Regions from separate parts of the Ralstonia flaminis genome, predicted to be linked through region 4. Evidence: predicted binding sites of a transcription regulator. Region 4 holds the regulator's gene; each other region holds the start of a gene.
The links. The regulator FNR, encoded in region 4, switches genes on or off when oxygen is low (the NO sensors DNR and NnrR bind a similar motif). The targets are predictions, from matches to a motif close to TTGATNNNNATCAA.
Positions count from the first base shown of each region.

Region 1: a site for FNR is predicted at 2,781-2,794, ahead of R2N11_RS25655 (cytochrome C). Genes of this name have one in related genera too.
Region 2: a site for FNR is predicted at 2,748-2,761, ahead of R2N11_RS16125 (oleate hydratase). Genes of this name have one in related genera too.
Region 3: a site for FNR is predicted at 1,958-1,971, ahead of R2N11_RS17230 (universal stress protein). Genes of this name have one in related genera too.

Region 1 covers NZ_CATZLL010000025.1:17,519-21,856, reverse strand. The annotation lists gene R2N11_RS25670 (efflux RND transporter permease subunit) at 1-771, opposite strand, end outside; gene R2N11_RS25665 (efflux RND transporter periplasmic adaptor subunit) at 771-1,856, opposite strand; gene R2N11_RS25660 (hypothetical protein) at 2,165-2,653, opposite strand; gene R2N11_RS25655 (cytochrome C) at 2,887-4,230, shown strand; gene R2N11_RS25650 (c-type cytochrome) at 4,269-4,338, shown strand, end outside.
Region 2 covers NZ_CATZLL010000010.1:65,552-69,889, forward strand. The annotation lists gene R2N11_RS16120 (heavy-metal-associated domain-containing protein) at 1-155, opposite strand, end outside; gene R2N11_RS16125 (oleate hydratase) at 927-2,522, opposite strand; gene ftsH (ATP-dependent zinc metalloprotease FtsH) at 2,901-4,338, shown strand, end outside.
Region 3 covers NZ_CATZLL010000011.1:71,547-75,884, reverse strand. The annotation lists gene R2N11_RS17240 (BON domain-containing protein) at 1-426, opposite strand, end outside; gene R2N11_RS17235 (universal stress protein) at 454-1,293, opposite strand; gene R2N11_RS17230 (universal stress protein) at 1,329-1,829, opposite strand; gene R2N11_RS17225 (CBS domain-containing protein) at 2,115-2,612, shown strand; gene R2N11_RS17220 (YgaP family membrane protein) at 2,623-2,805, shown strand; gene R2N11_RS17215 (zinc-dependent alcohol dehydrogenase family protein) at 2,856-3,866, shown strand; gene R2N11_RS17210 (universal stress protein) at 3,948-4,338, shown strand, end outside.
Region 4 covers NZ_CATZLL010000004.1:274,399-278,736, reverse strand. The annotation lists gene ccoP (cytochrome-c oxidase, cbb3-type subunit III) at 1-181, shown strand, start outside; gene ccoG (cytochrome c oxidase accessory protein CcoG) at 178-1,641, shown strand; gene R2N11_RS08175 (FixH family protein) at 1,668-1,895, shown strand; gene R2N11_RS08170 (hypothetical protein) at 1,892-2,146, shown strand; gene fnr (fumarate/nitrate reduction transcriptional regulator Fnr) at 2,171-2,899, opposite strand; gene R2N11_RS08160 (sulfite exporter TauE/SafE family protein) at 3,078-3,821, shown strand; gene scpB (SMC-Scp complex subunit ScpB) at 4,317-4,338, shown strand, end outside.

The sequences.
Region 1 (4,338 bases), on a different contig from region 4:
GGCAGGGTTGGACGCCGGACTCTGCGCTGGCACCACGACAATCGCTCGCAGATCGTCGAGCCCGCGCACGCCGCCTTCCACGCGGACCACCCAGTGCTCGTCACCGCGATCAAGCCGGCCCGCACCATCGTTGCGATTGTTGGCATCCAGCGCCTGGCGCAGCTGCTCCAGCGTCACCCCCCGTGCACGCAAGCGTGCCGGATCGGGCGTTACCTCATAGCTGCGGACCTCGCCACCCAATACGTTGACATCGGCCACGCCAGGAACGGTGCGCAACGCCGGCCGGATGACCCAGTCCAGCACTCGGCGCCGCTCCGCCAGCGAGTAGCCGTCGCCCTCCACGGTGAACATGAACATCTCGCCCAGCGGCGTGGTGATCGGCGCTAGGCCGCCCACGGCTGTCGACGGCAGGTCGCGGGCAAGACCTGCCAGGCGCTCCGACACTTGCTGGCGTGCCCAGTAGACGTCCACACCCTCTTCAAAATCGACCGTCACGTCGCTGATGCCGTATTTGGACACCGAGCGCACGATCGTCTTATGCGGAAGGCCGAGCAGTTCCTGCTCGATGGGTGTCGAGACACGCTGCTCGACTTCTTCCGGCGTCATGCCCGGCACCTTGAGCACGACCTTGACCTGCGTCGGCGAGATATCGGGAAACGCATCAATCGGCAGGTTCAGGTAAGCCCAGACGCCAGCGGCAGCAAGCACGCCGGCCGCGATCAGCACCAGCACACGCTGGCGCAAAGAAAACTCAATCAGGCGGGGCAGCATCACTGTTCTCCCGCCAGCAAGCCCTTGAGTGCACCGACGCCCGCAACCGCTACGCGTGTCCCTGTAGGCAGATTGGCGCGCAGGACAGCGACGGCGTCATCCGTACTGGCAACTGCGACCTCCTGGAAGCGGAAGCCTTTGTCGGTGGCGACAAACACGCCCGGAACGCCGGACACGTAGGCCAACGCGGCCGCCGGAACCCGCACCAGTCCCGAGGCGCCCGCGCCGGTAGAGCCGCGCAGCTTGAGCGTGACGTTGACGCTCTCGCCGGCGCGCAGGTCGCCACGGCGCTCCAGCGACGCCCGCACATGCACCCCTGCCGTACCGTCACCCGAAGGCGCAACGCCAATGACCGTACCGCTTGCACCGCGCGGCACGATCTCGATGCGGTCGCCTATGGTTGGCACGGGCACATCGCGGCCAACCAGCAGGTCCAGCTCCAGCGCAGCCGGGTCAACGATCCGGAAAAGCGGCGCGGCTGCTTCAACTCGAGCCCCCGGAACAGCGTTGACCTCCGACACCACGCCGCCATGATTCGCAATCAGTTGCGCTTCACCGCCCGCACTAGCGAATGCGATGCCTGCGGAAGCCAGTTCGGCCCGGCGCGCCTTGGCCATGGCGTTGGCTTCAGCGGCCCGCGCCTGCGTTGCCTGCCAGCGGCTCCCGGCGATGATGCCGTCGTCAAAGAGCGCCTTGTCACGGGCGAGCGATTGCTGCGCCAAACGCGCCTGCGAGTTGGCCTCCGTGAGCGCGCGGCTCGCTTCAAAGAGCTGCGGGCTCAGGAAACTCGCCAGCGGTTGACTCGGGCGGACGGTCTGCCCGAGTGACACCAGCACGCGAGGCACCACGCCCGCGTACGGAGCCGCCACCAGATATTGCGCATCCGGCTTGAAGACGACACGTGCGTGGGTGCCGACTTCCAAGCCCCCAGAAGCTGCGACCAAACTAAAGCGCACACCCAGTGCGCGCGCCTGCTCAGCCGACAGAGACGCTGCCCGTGCCCCCGGTTGAGCAGTAGCCCAACGCAAAGGAAATGCAGTCAGTGCAATCGATGCGCCAACCACCAGAATTCGTTTGAGAAACATGCTTGACTCCAATCCACGAAGGCAACGCTGTCAGCGTCATCCTCTAACTGCGTCGCATCCCGAAGCGGTATAAGGACCGACTGCGGCTGGGTATTTCCAGGTGATGCGAACAAGAATTTGGGAGCAGTGGATGGCCAGCGAATAGCAATGCAGCTACCGCCTTGTGGCGTCGAGCGAACGTGATGGGTCAGAAGCCGATGCTCCTAACGAATTCATGATCGCTACGGTGGGCGTGATGGGGCTGTTGCAGATCAACGAAACAAGTGTTCTGCTGCACCGTGACGCGAGTGCCGTCCGCCTGCTGAGGATCAGCAGGCCAGTGGGGGAGCCTGCGCTGGAGGAGGTCGGTTGATGCGATCGCGCCAGCGCGCGCGAATTGGTGCTGGCCGAAAGACAGGGCGCGATATGGCAGAACAGGCAAGCGCTGCCAGCAGAAGAAAGGTGAGTGCCGATAACCCAGGCCCCGCAGCAGCCCAAAGAAACGCGGCGAGATCCGATGGACCGATCGCGGGCTCGACATCGACCTCAAAGGGTTCCCTGCTCGTCAGCGCCAGTTCACGACCGAGAGCATCCTCCTCGTTCGGGGAGGCTCGATGATAGGAATATCCGAGGGATTGAAAATGAGAATCAACCGCGCCAGAAAGCGCGGTGTGCACGTGCAGGCCAGTCTGTTTCGGAATTCCGAAATGGCCGTGCAGGAGCGGGCTCAGCAGCTGCAGCAACACGATAAGAAGCAGCAACACAGCCCGAAGCGAGATGCTTGGGGTTGCACGTGACATGCGCGCATTGTAGCGCATGGCATCTCGTTGGATGTACTGACGGGAGACAGTCGCACCAAGGCGTACGCAAACGTACAACCGGCATCGCGCAAAGGCAACCGAACCTCTCCTCGAAGAGATCCCCCTAAGCCCCTCTCGATTATCTTTGATCTGCATCAGCTTGATCTCGTCAGCAGATTGACAGCATCGCCCCCAACGACTTTCATGTTTGAACGTGCTGGTGAAAACCAAGAACAATGGGGAGGAGCACCATGCGACGTTTCATTGTTGTGCTCAATGCACTCGCGGCGCTGCTGACGATTGGCGGTCTCGTGGCATGGTCCAGCGAAGCAGGCGCGGTACCTGCCTTTGCGCGCCAAACCGGTATGGCTTGCATGGCCTGTCACGTCAGCTTTCCCGAACTGACCCCATTCGGCCGGTTCTTCAAGATGACCGGCTACACGCTGAAAAACAACGACACCATCCCGCTCTCGGGTATGGTGCAGATCTCGCGCACCAACACACGCACCATCGACCAGCAGGACTTCGACTTCGTCCGCAATGGCGACACCGTCCCGCAGCAGGCCAGCCTCTTCTATGCTGGCCGCATCTATGGCCCAGTAGGTGCCTTCGCGCAGTGGACGTATGACGGCATCGCCCACCACAGCGCACTGGACAACACCGACATTCGCGCTGCTTGGCACCTGACGCGGGAAGAGGTCGATTTCATCTACGGCATCACCGTCAACAACAACCCAACGGTGTCCGATGTTTGGAATACCAGTCCGGCATTTGGCTATCCGTACGCTGCGCCCAACATCGGGGTGCCGCCTGCGGCAAGTACGCTGATCGACGGCGGACTCGCTCAGCAGGTGGTCGGCGCCAGTGCCTACGCGTTCTGGCAACGCCACGTGTACGCCGAACTCGGGGCCTACCGCACCGCCGATCAGGCGTTCTCTGTGTTCCGGGCGGGACAGGACACTGCCACCCCGGGCGGCGTCGCGCGCCTCAGCGGCGCAAATCCGTATTGGCGCATCGCCTACAACCAGGAATGGGGCGCGCATTCGATCATGTTCGGCACCTTCGGCCTCCTGGCCAACCGGTATCCCGACAACACCATGCCCGGCACGCCCACCGACCGCTTCCGCGACTTTGCCCTCGACGGCCAGTACCAGTACCTGACCATGACGCACGCCTTCACGGCGCAGCTGGCGTGGATTCACGAACAGCAGAACTGGCGCGCCAGCTTCCCGAGCGGCGGCATCGGCGCAGGCCCGACACCCGCCAACGCAACCGATCACCTGGATACCTTCAAGGCCAAGGCCTCGTACTACTACCAGCGCAAGTACGGCGCCACGCTTGCCTACTTCTCGACGACGGGCAACGCAGACCCCGGCCTCTACGCCCCGGCACCCGTCACCGGCAGCGCCAACGGGCGACCCGATACGCAGGGCCTGATCTTTGAACTGGACTACCTGCCACACCCGCAGATCAAACTGGCACTGCAATACACCTGGTACACCAAGTTCAACGGGGCGCATACGAACTACGACGGCAACGGCAGAAACGCGAGCGACAACAACATGATCTTTCTGCTCGGCTGGTTCATGTTCTAGCAGCCGTATCAACGCAGAGATGCGAGGGGGAGAACACGATGAAGAGGTCCCATCAACCCGGGCGGATTTGGCTTGGTGGTTTGGCGGCCCTGGTAGCCATCGGTTGGT
Region 2 (4,338 bases), on a different contig from region 4:
GGCGCGGCCTGGGCGTTACCGCTGACGCGCGCGATACCGCGCGCCAGATCCACGTCGACGGCATCCACACCAGGCACTCGCTGCAGTGCATGAGTAACCGACGAGACGCAGGAGCCGCAGCTCATGCCCTTGATCTTCAGTTCGATAGTGTCCATGGAAGAAATCCTTTTAGGAGGTGACGTTGAAAATCTCACTGCGACTGCGTTCAACACAGCGCCAGACACTTTCCGGCAGTAGAGAAAGAACGCAATCGAGACGCTCGGGGCGAATGCCGACCAAGGCCGCTTTTGTTCAGTGCATTGACGATGGAACGGCGTGTTGCAACGCACCTTTGGCGGTGTCCGCACTGGATGCGCGTCAAGGCGATACGTAAGACAAAGCCGCGCACTGCCAAACAGCGACAGAGCGCTATAGCGTCAACCGGAGGAAGACGATTGGTATAGACGCGAACTTGTCCGCTGGCCGGGGATTGGACTGACGGTGCACACTGCAGCGGTCCACCTCCGGCGTGGATGCCATGCTCATCGGTAATGGCACGGCCACCGGAATGAGAGGCTTGTCATGATCCGACAGCACACGGGGAATGCTGGTTGAGGACTTTTCGCAGAAGCTGTGGCAGGCAATCTTGCCGCTATCGTCACAGCCATCATCGTCGGCATCCGCATGGTGTCCATGACTGTGGGCTGACACGTGGCCAGATGCCGGCGCTGCGGCCTTACCTGCATCCGCGACAGCGCACGCGTTTGCGATGCCGACGGCCAGACCCAACAGCCACACCAGTAGCATTTGAGCTGCCCAGCGGCGTAGATGTCGGGAGTGGAAGAACATGATTTCTGCCCAAAGAGAGGAACGGTCACACAGAGTCAGCCTAGGCGCGGATGTCCAACCTCCGGTTGATACAAATCAACCGTAAACCGTCCGACGGTTCAACTCAACAACGTCTTCAGGCCCGCAAACGCAGCGCCTGGGTCAGCAATCCCGTGGTAAATGGCCGGGATCTCGTTCTTCAAGCCCAGCAGCCCATAAACCGCGTGCATCGCGCCGCGAACCGAATATTCGACGGTGAACACTACGTCCTGAGGGATCTCAACATACTGCCCAAGCAGCGCGAAGTTCTTCGCTCCGTGCGGGATCACTGGCGGCCGATCCGAAGGCTCGCGGCGCTCAAATTCGCTGGTGATGTACGGCATCATCACCGGGATCACAGTGGTGGTACGACAGACCTCGTCAAGAATGTCCTCGCAATGCAAATGGTGCAGCAGCTCGGTGAGGATTTCCTGGCCGGTTGCCTGGGCCATCGTCTTGTCGATGTAATCGCCCTTGTTGTCCACGAAGAGCCCGTAGCCCCACAGGGTGTACATGTCTTTCGGCTGTCCGGCGAAGTGCGGCGCGTGAGGCACGACGATCGACATCAGCCAACTCGAATCCTTGAACGTCATCAGACCGCCGGTGCCTGGCGCATTGCCGGTAAAGGTCTCAATCCGGTGCACAAGCGCCGGGCTGCGCATCGTCAAGGTGAACGACTCCCACTTGCTTTCGTCGACGTTGCCACAGAACGCATTCGGCCGCCCGAGCCCAGGTTCCTTACGGGCCATGGTCTCCCACAGAGTCCAGGCGCCATCGCGTTTGTCGCGCACCAGTTCCGGTGCATGGTGGTCGTCCCCATAAGACGCGTCGGCGGTCATCGAGCCGATGGTGATGAGCACCAGATCCTCTTGCCGCACGTCATAGGCCATCGGCTGTCCGCCGCGCACCACGCGCAGCAGTCCAATTCGCCGGCCGTCACCGGTTTCAACAAAGTCGACATCCTCCACCTTTGTGCCATATTCGAACACCACACCCTGCTGTTTCAGCCATTGCTCCATCGGCCGCACGATCGCGTCATACTGGTTCAGCGGCGTGCGCCGTACGCCGGCCAACGTGTGGATACGCGGGAACTCCTGCAAGAAGCGCAACATATAGCGTTTGAGTTCGATCGCGCTGTGCCAGTTCTGGAAGGCGAAGGTCGTACGCCACATGGCCCAGAAGTTGGTCTCGAAGAAGTGCGGCGAGAAACAGTCCTCAATGCGAAGCGTATGCAGCAGCCCTTCTGGCGTGGCCAGCAATCGCATGATCTCCAACCGGTCATGGAGGTTGAAACCCAGATCGGCAGCGTCGAGGATACGGCGTTGCCCGTCGATCAGCCGGGCGTGTGAATCCGAGCGCCATTCGGCGTTGAAGGCCCAGGCCTGCTGCTTGACACTGATTTTCGGATCATCCAGCGACGGAATGCTGTCGAGCACGTTCCACAGACAGACATAAGTCTCTTCGGTGAACATGCGACCGCCCCGAGTTACATAGCCTTTGTGCGGATCACCGGAGCCATCGAGCGCACCACCGGCCACCTGCTGTTCCTCCAAGATGTGGATGTTCTCCCCCTTGAAGCCTGCGTCGCGAATCAGCAGCACGGCAGCCGACAATGACGCAATGCCGCTGCCAACCAGGTATGCGCTACGGTGCTCGTTCTTCGTTACCTCAGCCATGGAATCCTCTGATTCTGTGTGGATGCTCAATGAGCAACGCGACTTGGGAATACTTTAGGTGGGTATGCGATCGATACTTTGCGCCAGCGCAAGTTGCTGTTGAGTCTCATGCCGCCGTAATGGATTTGTCATGTTTGCTTTCCGCGACACATCCCCTATCGGCTGGGCACAACCATGGAGAAGCCACGGCGCTTGCGCCCGCGCGCGCGGCCCCAATGTCGCGGGTTGATGAAGGTCAACCTCGGCGATTTCCAAGCGTCAATACTGGGAACGCATACCAATGCGCGGTTGTCCGGCGCCTACCCAGGCCGCCCACCAACCTTCCCAGCATTGGAGACCAGACTCACTTTCAATAAGGTCGACTTGGAGAAGAATCCCATGGAACCGCGACAGCAACAGTTCTCCCTCTGGTACGTGCTCGTGACCATACTGGCCATGCTTGCAATCCAGACGCTCTTCGTGTCGGGGCATGTCGAGACGATCCCATACAGCGATTTCAAGGTCCTACTGAAGGCTGGCAAGCTCAAGGACGTGGCTATTGGTGAGCAGGCTATCAGCGGAACCTTCTCGACAGAAGGTATCGACAATCTCCTTGCCAAGCAGCAGATCGAGGAAATCCGCCGAGAGGCAAAGGGCGACCACGCCTTCTCCACGCTTCGAGTGGCCGATCCTGAGCTGGTGCAGGAGCTCGAAGCGGCAAAGGTGCGCTTCGTCGGGCAGCCCGACAACAAATGGCTGAGCACGATCCTCTCGTGGGTTGTGCCGGCCGTCATCTTTTTCGGTATCTGGAGCTTTCTCATCAAGCGCGTGGGCGGCGCCGCCGGCAGCATGATGGAAATTGGCAAGAGCAAGGCAAAGGTCTACATGCAAAAGGAGACCGGCGTGACTTTTGCCGACGTGGCTGGAATCGACGAAGCCAAGGAGGAGCTGTCGGAGATTGTTAGCTTCCTGAAAGATCCTCAGCGGTACCAGCGCCTGGGCGGAAAAATTCCCAAGGGCGTGCTGCTGGTTGGGGCCCCGGGCACTGGCAAGACCTTATTGGCAAAGGCCGTGGCAGGCGAAGCCGGCGTGCCATTCTTCAGCATGAGCGGCTCCGACTTCGTCGAGATGTTCGTTGGTGTGGGTGCAGCACGGGTCCGCGATCTCTTTAAGCAAGCCGAAACCAAAGCCCCCTGCATCATCTTCATTGATGAGCTTGACGCACTCGGAAAGACGCGAGCACTGAATGCGGTCGGCGGCAACGAGGAGCGCGAACAAACACTGAACCAGCTTCTGGTCGAGATGGACGGTTTTGATAGCAACAAAGGCGTCATCATCATGGCCGCCACAAACCGACCCGAGATACTGGACCCCGCCCTGCTTCGCCCCGGTCGCTTTGACCGCCACGTCGCACTGGACCGGCCTGACCTCAAGGGACGGGAGCAGATTCTCAAAGTTCACGTCAAGGGCGTTGTCCTCGCTCCTGAGGTCGACCTGACTAAACTCGCCGGACGGACCCCGGGGTTCGCAGGTGCCGATCTTGCCAACTTGGTTAACGAAGCCGCGCTCCTTGCCGCGCGCAAGAGCAAGCAAATGGTCGAGATGGCAGATTTCGACGAGGCGCTTGACCGGATCGTCGGCGGCCTGGAAAAAAAGAACCGCGTGATGAATCCGAAGGAGAAGGAAACTATCGCATTCCACGAGGCAGGACATGCCATCGTCGCGGAGCATCGGCCGCTGGCTGACCGTGTCTCCAAAGTTTCCATCATTCCGCGGGGCGTTGCGGCGTTGGGTTACACGCAACAGACCCCAACCGAGGACCGCTACCTGCTCAAGC
Region 3 (4,338 bases), on a different contig from region 4:
CAGCGCATTGGCAACCGATGTCACACCGCGCACGCGTTGTACGGCATCCAGTGCCGCACGACGCTGGAAATCCTGATCGACCTTGCCCCGCAAGGTCACGGCACCATCCTCGACCGTGACGTGGATGGCATCAGCAGGCACGGCAGTGTTCCAATGGAGTGCGTCGCCGATGGCCTGGGCAATCTCCTCATCCGGACGCCGCATATCGGGCGGCACGCGCACCTGCACGTGCACAACGAGCGCGGTCACACCCGACACGCGGCGAATCGCTTCCTCCGCGGCATGCTTGTCCGCAAAGCTATCGGCGCTGCCTGAGATCGTGACGACGCCGTTCTTGACGCGAATGGCAAACCGGTCGGCATCGACAGCCGGATCCCATTGCAACTCCTCCTCCACATCGCTCTTGAGCTGGATGTCGTTCTTCATGGCGATCTCCTGGAATAGTGTCAGGACTCAGTGGGACATCAAGACCGGCACGGTCATCGTCTTGAGCAGCGTGCGAGTCACCCCGCCGAGCACGAGTTCGCGCAGACGGCCGTGCCCGTAGGCCCCCATCACGATCAGGTCGGCACCGAAATCGGCAGCGCGCGATAGCAGCATCTCGCCAATCGCCACGTCGGAATCCACACAACGTGCCTCCTCAACCTTGGCCTCAATGCCATGTGCCAGCAGCGCGCGGGCGACCTGGCCCACTGTCGTGTCCTCCGCCCAATGCTGCGGCCGGTCACCCGTCATTTGCAGGACTTGTACGGTGTTTCCAGACATCAACGGCATCGCATCATGCAGTGCACGTGCCGACTCCCGGCCACCGCTCCACCCCACCAGCACTCGCTGCGCCACACTCGTAAAGCGGCCGGCATACGGCACGACCAGTACCGGCCGGCCTGACTCAAGGATCAGCGTTTCAACAAAATCGGGGGCAACAAAACTCTCGGCGTCGCTGGTGTCTTCCTGGCCGACCACCAGCAGGTCCGCCTCACGAGCCTGGCGCAACACCTCAGCCAGCGGATCACCGTCGACTGACCGCCATCCCGTCTCCACAGGAACGGATTGCATCGCCTCACGAAAACGCGCATGCACAACGTCCCGAACACGGTCGCGCCGGTTGCGGTCTTCTTCCAGGTAATGCGCTGCGCCTTCCATCCGGTAGAACCAGTTCGGGCTTGGCGCAAAGCTTGCGTAGACAGCGATGAGCTTTGCGTGGTGCGCCTGTGCGTAGCACGCGGCAAGACTGAGGCGGCGCACCGCGCGCTCGCTGGCATCCAGATGCACCATCACGCTGGCATAAGTCATGATCGATCCTCGCTCTGAGTCAAAAGAAGAACGCACTAGGCAATGGCAAGGTTCGTCAGCGGTTCGGTGCCCGCGCGCTCGGTTTCAGGCGGAACGGCCCGCACCAGCAGCACCGGCAGCGTGCTTTGTCGCGTGACGCTTTCCGCCACGCTACCGAGCAAGATCCGGCGGAAGCCGCGTCGGCCATGCGTTCCGAGCACCAGCAGCTTGGCGTCGGCGTCGCGAGCGGCCTGTTCGATCGCATAGCCCACATCAAAGGCGCCAAGCGGGTCGTTCACGAGCTGCGTCTTGACGCGTGCACCGGCTTTCTCCGCCGTGGCTTTTGCACTCGCTACGATCTGCTTGCCGGACTCGATCAGCATCTCGGTAAACCCGGCCACGTCGATATAACCGACGTCGTACCTCAGGTAGTTGTTGTCGATCACGTGAGCAATGATCAGCTCCGCGTCGAGCTTCAGGGCAAGCTGTATGGCCTCGTCCAAAGCCCGATCCGCCGTTGGACTGCCGTCTACCGCTACCAGGATCCTGTCGTACATGATGCGCCTCCATATTGAATCGGCCGAGCGCCCGAGCACGGGCTAACGTGACTCCATGTTGGACCACCGGATGGATTGCCCCTTGATTTACATCAGCGTTTTCCCATGCGTGAAGAGGGTGCGGCCGCTTGATCTACCTCAAAAACCACTGCGCACCTTTCACTAGACTTTTCTGTTGCCCACAGATCCCCCTCCTGCAACGGAGGACGACAACATCTTGTGCGGGATCAACTTCTGGAACTTGTCCGTTCTTATAGTGAACACGTACGCGCATCGGAGTCCAGCATGAGGGTCAATGAGATTTGCTCGCGCCGCATCGTCCACGTTCCGGTCTCCGCAACGCTGCAGACGGTCGCACGCCTGATGCGAGACCAATGCCTGCGGGCGTTGTTCGTGACAGAACACGTCGTCACAGGCATGCGGGTTGTCGGCATCGTGACGGACCGCGACATGGTGGTACACGGCATTGCCAGCCAGGCCGATTGCGCGCAAACCACCGTGTCCGAAGTCATGACGCGCGGCGTGCTGACCATTCAGGGACATGCGGTCATCAGCGAGGCACTGCGCACCATGCTCGGTCACGGCCTGCACCGCCTTGCGGTGATTGACGATCAGCAGCAGCTCATCGGCATGCTGACCCTGGATGACACTATCCGCGCGATAGGCGGCGAATGGACGCTGCTGGCCGGCATTCTCGGCCGCGACCGATGCACCGACCATGGTTCCGAAACCCTGTCTCCGCTAACTGTTTCGGACGTCCGCCCTATTTCGTTTCATCAGTAGGAGTGCAGCCATGTTTCCCAATGTTGGAACAGCCGACCGTATCGTTCGCATCCTCATCGGCGTCGTGATGATTCTGCTGGCGCTGTTCAGCAAGGTACCGGCCTGGGTTGGATGGCTTGGCCTGGTGCCTCTGATCACCGGCCTCATCCGCATGTGTCCGGTCTATTGGATGATGGGCATCGGCCGAGACTGAGCGTTCCGCACCCTCCGGACTGACCGGGTGCGGTGCGTCTGGAGACGCCAATGCGAGAATCCATGCGAGCCATGGTCCACGAAAGCACGGCGGCGCCACTGCAGTGGCGAGAGGTGCCTGTGCCGGCTCCCGGGCCGGGAGAAGTCCGGATCACCGTGTCCGTGTGTGGAGTCTGCCGTACCGACCTGCACATCGTGGATGGTGAACTTCCGCATCCCAAGGCATCGCTCATTCCCGGCCACGAAATCGTGGGTGTCGTCGAGTCCTGTGGCCCAGGCGTTTCTTCGCCAGCGCCGGGTGAGCGAGTTGGCGTGCCCTGGCTTGGCTGGACATGCGGCGCCTGCCCGTTCTGCTTGAGCGGGCACGAGAACCTGTGCGACCACCCCGCCTTCACGGGCTACACGCGTGATGGCGGCTATGCCGAGTACGTGGTCTGCGATGCCCGGTACTGCCTGCCGATTCCACAGCGGTATGACGACGCGCATGCGGCCCCGCTGCTGTGCGCCGGTCTGATCGGCTATCGGACGCTACGCATGGCTGGAGATGCACGTCGAATCGGCATCTATGGCTTTGGCGCGGCAGCCCACCTGGTCACCCAGATTGCCGTGGCGGAGCAGCGCAAAGTCTTCGCCTTCACACGCCCCGCAGACACAGCTGCACAGCAGCTTGCCCTGGAGACAGGCGCCAGTTGGGCTGGATCGAGCGACCAATCCGCGCCGGAGTTGCTGGATGCGGCCTTGATCTTTGCTCCGGTTGGGGCGCTCATACCACAAGCCCTGCTAGCTGTCGCCAAGGGTGGTGCCGTGGTCTGTGGCGGCATTCACATGAGCGATATTCCGTCGTTCCCGTACCGGCTGCTGTGGGAGGAACGCAAACTCATGTCGGTGGCCAATCTGACCCGCGCGGATGGCCTTGCGCTGATGCAGGTGGCATCGGCAATCCCGTTAAAGGTGCATGTCACAACGTACCGGCTGCAAGATGCCAACGCCGCGCTGGATGACCTGCGCACGGGGCGCGTTGCCGGCGCCGCAGTGTTGAGGGTCGCGCCTGATAAGCGTTGATGTGCGTCAATGGGAATCCCACCATGCGGGCTACGCTGATGACAAGCGGCACCGTCCCGCATGATCCCTTTGGAGGCCACCATGTACCAACGCATCCTGCTCGCTATCGATGGAAGTCATGCATCGCTCCTTGCGCTGCATCAGGCCATTGTCGTAGGCAAAGCCACCGGCGCAGAGGTCGAGGCCTTGTTTGTGGCTGACAGTTCAGACCTGACCTTCGACATGGTCGGCTGCGATGCAATTGCCTACGCAAAGCGCGTGCTTGAGGTAGGTCGGGAAACCCTGGCCAGCGCAGCAAGCAAGCTGGAAACAGCTGGCGTCAAACACTCGACCAAACTGCTGGAAAAGGGTATCGCCCCCGGCCAGATCTCGACGACGATCGTGGCAGAAGCGAACGAAACCGGAGCGGACCTGATCGTGCTCGGCACGCACGGCCGGCGTGGGCTCAACCATCTGGTCCTGGGCAGCGTGG
Region 4 (4,338 bases):
CAACCTGACCGATCGCGTCTGGTTGTACGGCAGCTCCGAGGCAACGATTGTCGAGACCATTCTCAAGGGTCGCGACAACACGATGCCGGCACACGAGAACCTGCTGTCTCCGGAGAAGATCCGCATGCTGGCGGCCTATGTGTGGGGGCTGTCGAACAACAACACGAGCGCCCAGCAATGAGCGAACACGAACCCGGCTGGCGCCCCATGACACCTGCCGTTGCAACGGCAGGCTCGGACGACACGCCTACCGAGCAGGCGCTCTACGAAGTCCGGCGCAAGATCTATCCGCGCTCCGTGACGGGGGCGTTCGCACGCTGGCGCGTGTGGATGGTGCTGGCCACGCAAGCCATCTTCTACGGTTTGCCGTGGTTTGAGTGGAACGGGCGCCAGGCGGTGTTGTTCGACCTGGGGGCGCGCAAGTTCTACCTGTTCGGGCTGGTGCTGTGGCCGCAGGACGTGATCTACCTGACGGTGCTGCTGGTGCTGTCGGCGTTGGGGCTGTTCCTGTTCACGGCGGTGGCGGGGCGGCTCTTCTGTGGCTACGCCTGCCCGCAAACGGTCTACACGGAAATTTTCATGTGGATCGAGCGGCATATCGAAGGCGACCGCTTCGCTCGCATCCGCCTCGACGGTGAGCGCTGGAGCCTGCGCAAGCTGCGCCTCAAGTTGGCCAAGCATTCGGCCTGGGTGGTGATCGCGTTGTGGACGGGCTTCACCTTCGTCGGCTTCTTCACGCCAATCCGCCATCTCGGCATGGAGACTTGGACGCTGTCGCTCGGGCCGTGGCAAACCTTCTGGATGTTGTTCTACGCGTTCGCCACCTGGGGCAACGCCGGTTTCCTGCGTGAGCAGGTGTGCCTCTACATGTGCCCGTACGCCCGCTTCCAGAGCGTGATGGTCGACCCCGATACCTACGTCGTCACCTACGACACGCAACGCGGCGAGCCGCGCGGTAGCCGTTCGCGCAGCGCAGACTTCGCGGCGCAAGGGCTCGGTTCGTGCGTGGACTGCAGCATTTGCGTGCAGGTGTGCCCGACCGGCATCGACATTCGCCAGGGCCTGCAGTACGAGTGCATTGGCTGCGGCGCCTGCATTGATGCATGCGATCAGGTGATGGACAAGATGCGTTACCCGCAGGGCCTGATCCGCTACACGTCCGAGCGTGCGATGCACGACCGGCTCACCCCGAAGGAGGCACGGCGCCATCTGCTACGCCCGCGTGTGCTGATCTATGCCGGCATCATGCTGGTGCTCATCACGGGCTTCATCGTTGCGCTGACGATGCGCCAGCCGCTCAAGGTGGACGTGATTCGCGATCGTGGTGCGCTGGCGCGTGAGGTGGACGGCGGCAAGATCGAGAACGTCTATCGACTGCAGTTGATGAATGCCTCGGAGCAACCCGTGCGCGTGACCATCACGGCTGAAGGACTGCCACAGCTGGAGGTGCAGGGTGGCCGCGGTGAATCGACCACGCTTGAACTGGCACCTGCAGCCAACCGCCTTTTGCCGATCCGCGTGCGTCGTCCGGCGGATGACCTGACTGCCGGCTCGCACAAGATCCGTTTTGTGATCCAGGCAGACAGCGGCAGCGACAGCCTTGTGCTGCGTGAGCCATCGAGTTTCATCGTGCCGCGCTGACGCGGTTTTTAGAACAGGAGACACAGATGCAGGCAATGCAATCTTCCGCTCCGGCCCGGCCATGGTGGCGCGAGCCTTGGCCGTGGCTGCTGATGGCCGGCCCCTTCGTCGCCATGATCGGGTGCGGCGTCACCATCTGGTTGGCCGTGTCGCATCCGGATCCCGTCATTCATGACAACGTCGTACGGCGCGGCCTGGTCGTCGAGAAGCCCGTCTCCGTGCCGGCCCATGCCGCCCACGGGGAGGTCCGATGAAACGCCGCCTGCTGATGTGGATTCTCTGGCCCGCGTTTCTATCTGCGGCGCTGGCCGAGCTGGTCGTGTTTGCGGTGGTTGACCCGGCGGATCTGCGCTTCTTCGGAGAGCAGATCGCCGTGTCGGCCGAGGCGGTTTACACGGTGTCGTTCTTCGTGTTCTGGTTGCTGTGCGGATTGTCCAGTGCGCTCACACTGTATGTGTCGCCGGGCATCGGCAAGCTGGAGGCGCATGAGCATCCGCTCGTGTGAGCGGATGTCCTGCAAGGGGGCGGCCTAGTTGGCTTGGCCGCTCATCACTTGGCGCAGGCCAGCCATGTCGATCAGCTTGACGTGGCGCTGGCGGATCTGGATGAGACCGGCCTCAGCAAAGCGTGAGAACAGGCGGCTTACGGTTTCGAGCTTCAGGCCCAGATAGCTGCCCAGTTCTTCGCGGCTCATGCGCAGCACGAACTCGGTTGACGAATAACCACGCTGGGCTGAGCGCTTGGACAGGTTCAGCAGGAAAGCAGCAAGGCGTTCTTCGGCGCGCATCGAGCCGAGCGTCAGCAGCATCTGGTGATCCTGCGAGATCTCCTTGCTCATGATGCGCAAGAACTGGTGCTGCAGAGAGGGCAGCCGGCGCGAGAGCTGCTGCAGTTGGTCGTAACGCACCACGCAGACTTCGGTGTCTTCCAGCGCGGTGGCATCCGACACGTGGCACATGTCGCCAATGCCATCGAGCCCGACGATCTCGCCGGGCAGGTGGAAGCCGGTGATTTGGTGGCGACCGTCTTCCAGCGTGAGATGCGTCTTGAGCGTGCCGAAGCGGATGCCGTACACGGCTTCGAGCGGTTCACCGAGGGCGTAGAGCGTCTGGCCTTTTTTGATGCGGATGCGCTCGGCAACCAACTCATCCATCTTGCGCACGTCTTCCGAATTCATGCCCACTGGCAGACAGATCTGGCCGAGTACGCAAGTGGAACAACGTGAAGCTTGGTCGGTGAGTGCGATTCGTGTGAGCACAGGGGGCGAGTGAATTTCGAGTAAGTGAAATGAGAAATTCTTGTGATGCAACCGCGGCCTATTATAACGGCGACCATGCTGATATCGGATTGTTCCGATAACGTGAATTGCGCGAAATGCACGGAATTCCTGTCAGCAAATCAATAACTTTGGCCCATATCAAAAGAGCGTCAAAAAGATGAATGTTGCCGCGCTCGTGAGCGTTTTTCTGATCGCATTGCTCGGTGGTGTCCATTGCCTGGCGATGTGCAGCGGCATCGCGTTGGCCGCTGAGCGCGGGCAGGTGCCGGTGCGGATCGTTTCGCGTCGCCGGCTGGCGTTCGAGCAAGTGGTCATGCACGCTGGGCGCATCAGTATGTACGCGGCGTTGGGGGCCATCATGGGGGCGCTCGGTGCCACGGTTTGGCGCCAGCAGTGGCTGCCGATTCAACGCGGATTGTTCGCATTCGCCAGCGCTTTGCTGCTCGCTTACGGCCTACTTCTGGTTGTGCGCACCACGGGTGATACATGGCGCAATCCTTGGGTGGAACGTGTGCTTGGCCACCTTGCCGGCGTGCTGTCGAAAATGGGGGCACAACTGGGTGGAAGCCTGCATCACAGCCCGCCATTGGTGCGGCGCTATGTCACGGGTTTGGCATGGGGGCTGGTACCGTGCGGCATGGTTTACGGGGCACTGGCGGTTGCGTTGTTGGCGGGCAACGCGGCATCTGGGGCGGTTGTGATGCTGGCGTTTGGTCTGGGCACGTTGCCGAATCTGCTGATGATGTCCGGGGTGGCAGGCTGGTTGCGGGGGCTGTCTCGCCAGAAGTGGGCGCGTGGCGCGGCGGGCGCCGCCATTGCCGCCTTTGGCATGTGGGGGCTCGTATGCGCCGCATGGCTGCCGGAGATGCTCAACGCACATGGTTTTTGCCTAGTGCTGTAGCTGTTTGAATCACCCGCAGATCGCCATTTGGCCCTGGGCGGAGCACTAGGACATCTTCCCGGTTGCGGCACCGCAGGAAATTGCCCTACAATCAAACACAATTCGACTCGCCCACCGCGCAGATAAACAATCCCAAGCGCGGCGCCAAGCGACGCCATCCAGCGCAAAAGCCGCAGAAATGCCGCCCTGGACAGTCGATTCGGGCTGGGTGTCAGTCTTCGTTGGCAGCCGTCCGGTGCAGTATCCGTCCCCATGGCGGCGGAAGAAATTGCCCTTGTGGTGCCTGACCGGCACCGGATCAACTCGCTCCTCCGGCCCTTTTTGCGGGCATAGCCACTGCGTTTCGGTGCAAAGCCGCAAGTCCGTGCGGTTCTTGCGCGCCGGGCCCGGGCGGGCAGCAGCATTCAGACATACCGCGTGCGTCGCGGTGGGACGACAAACCTCAAGCGTGACGGCGACCCGCCGGACGCGAGTAATGACGAGCCGCTCAACCGAATGAATACCCAAGAGGCGAAAA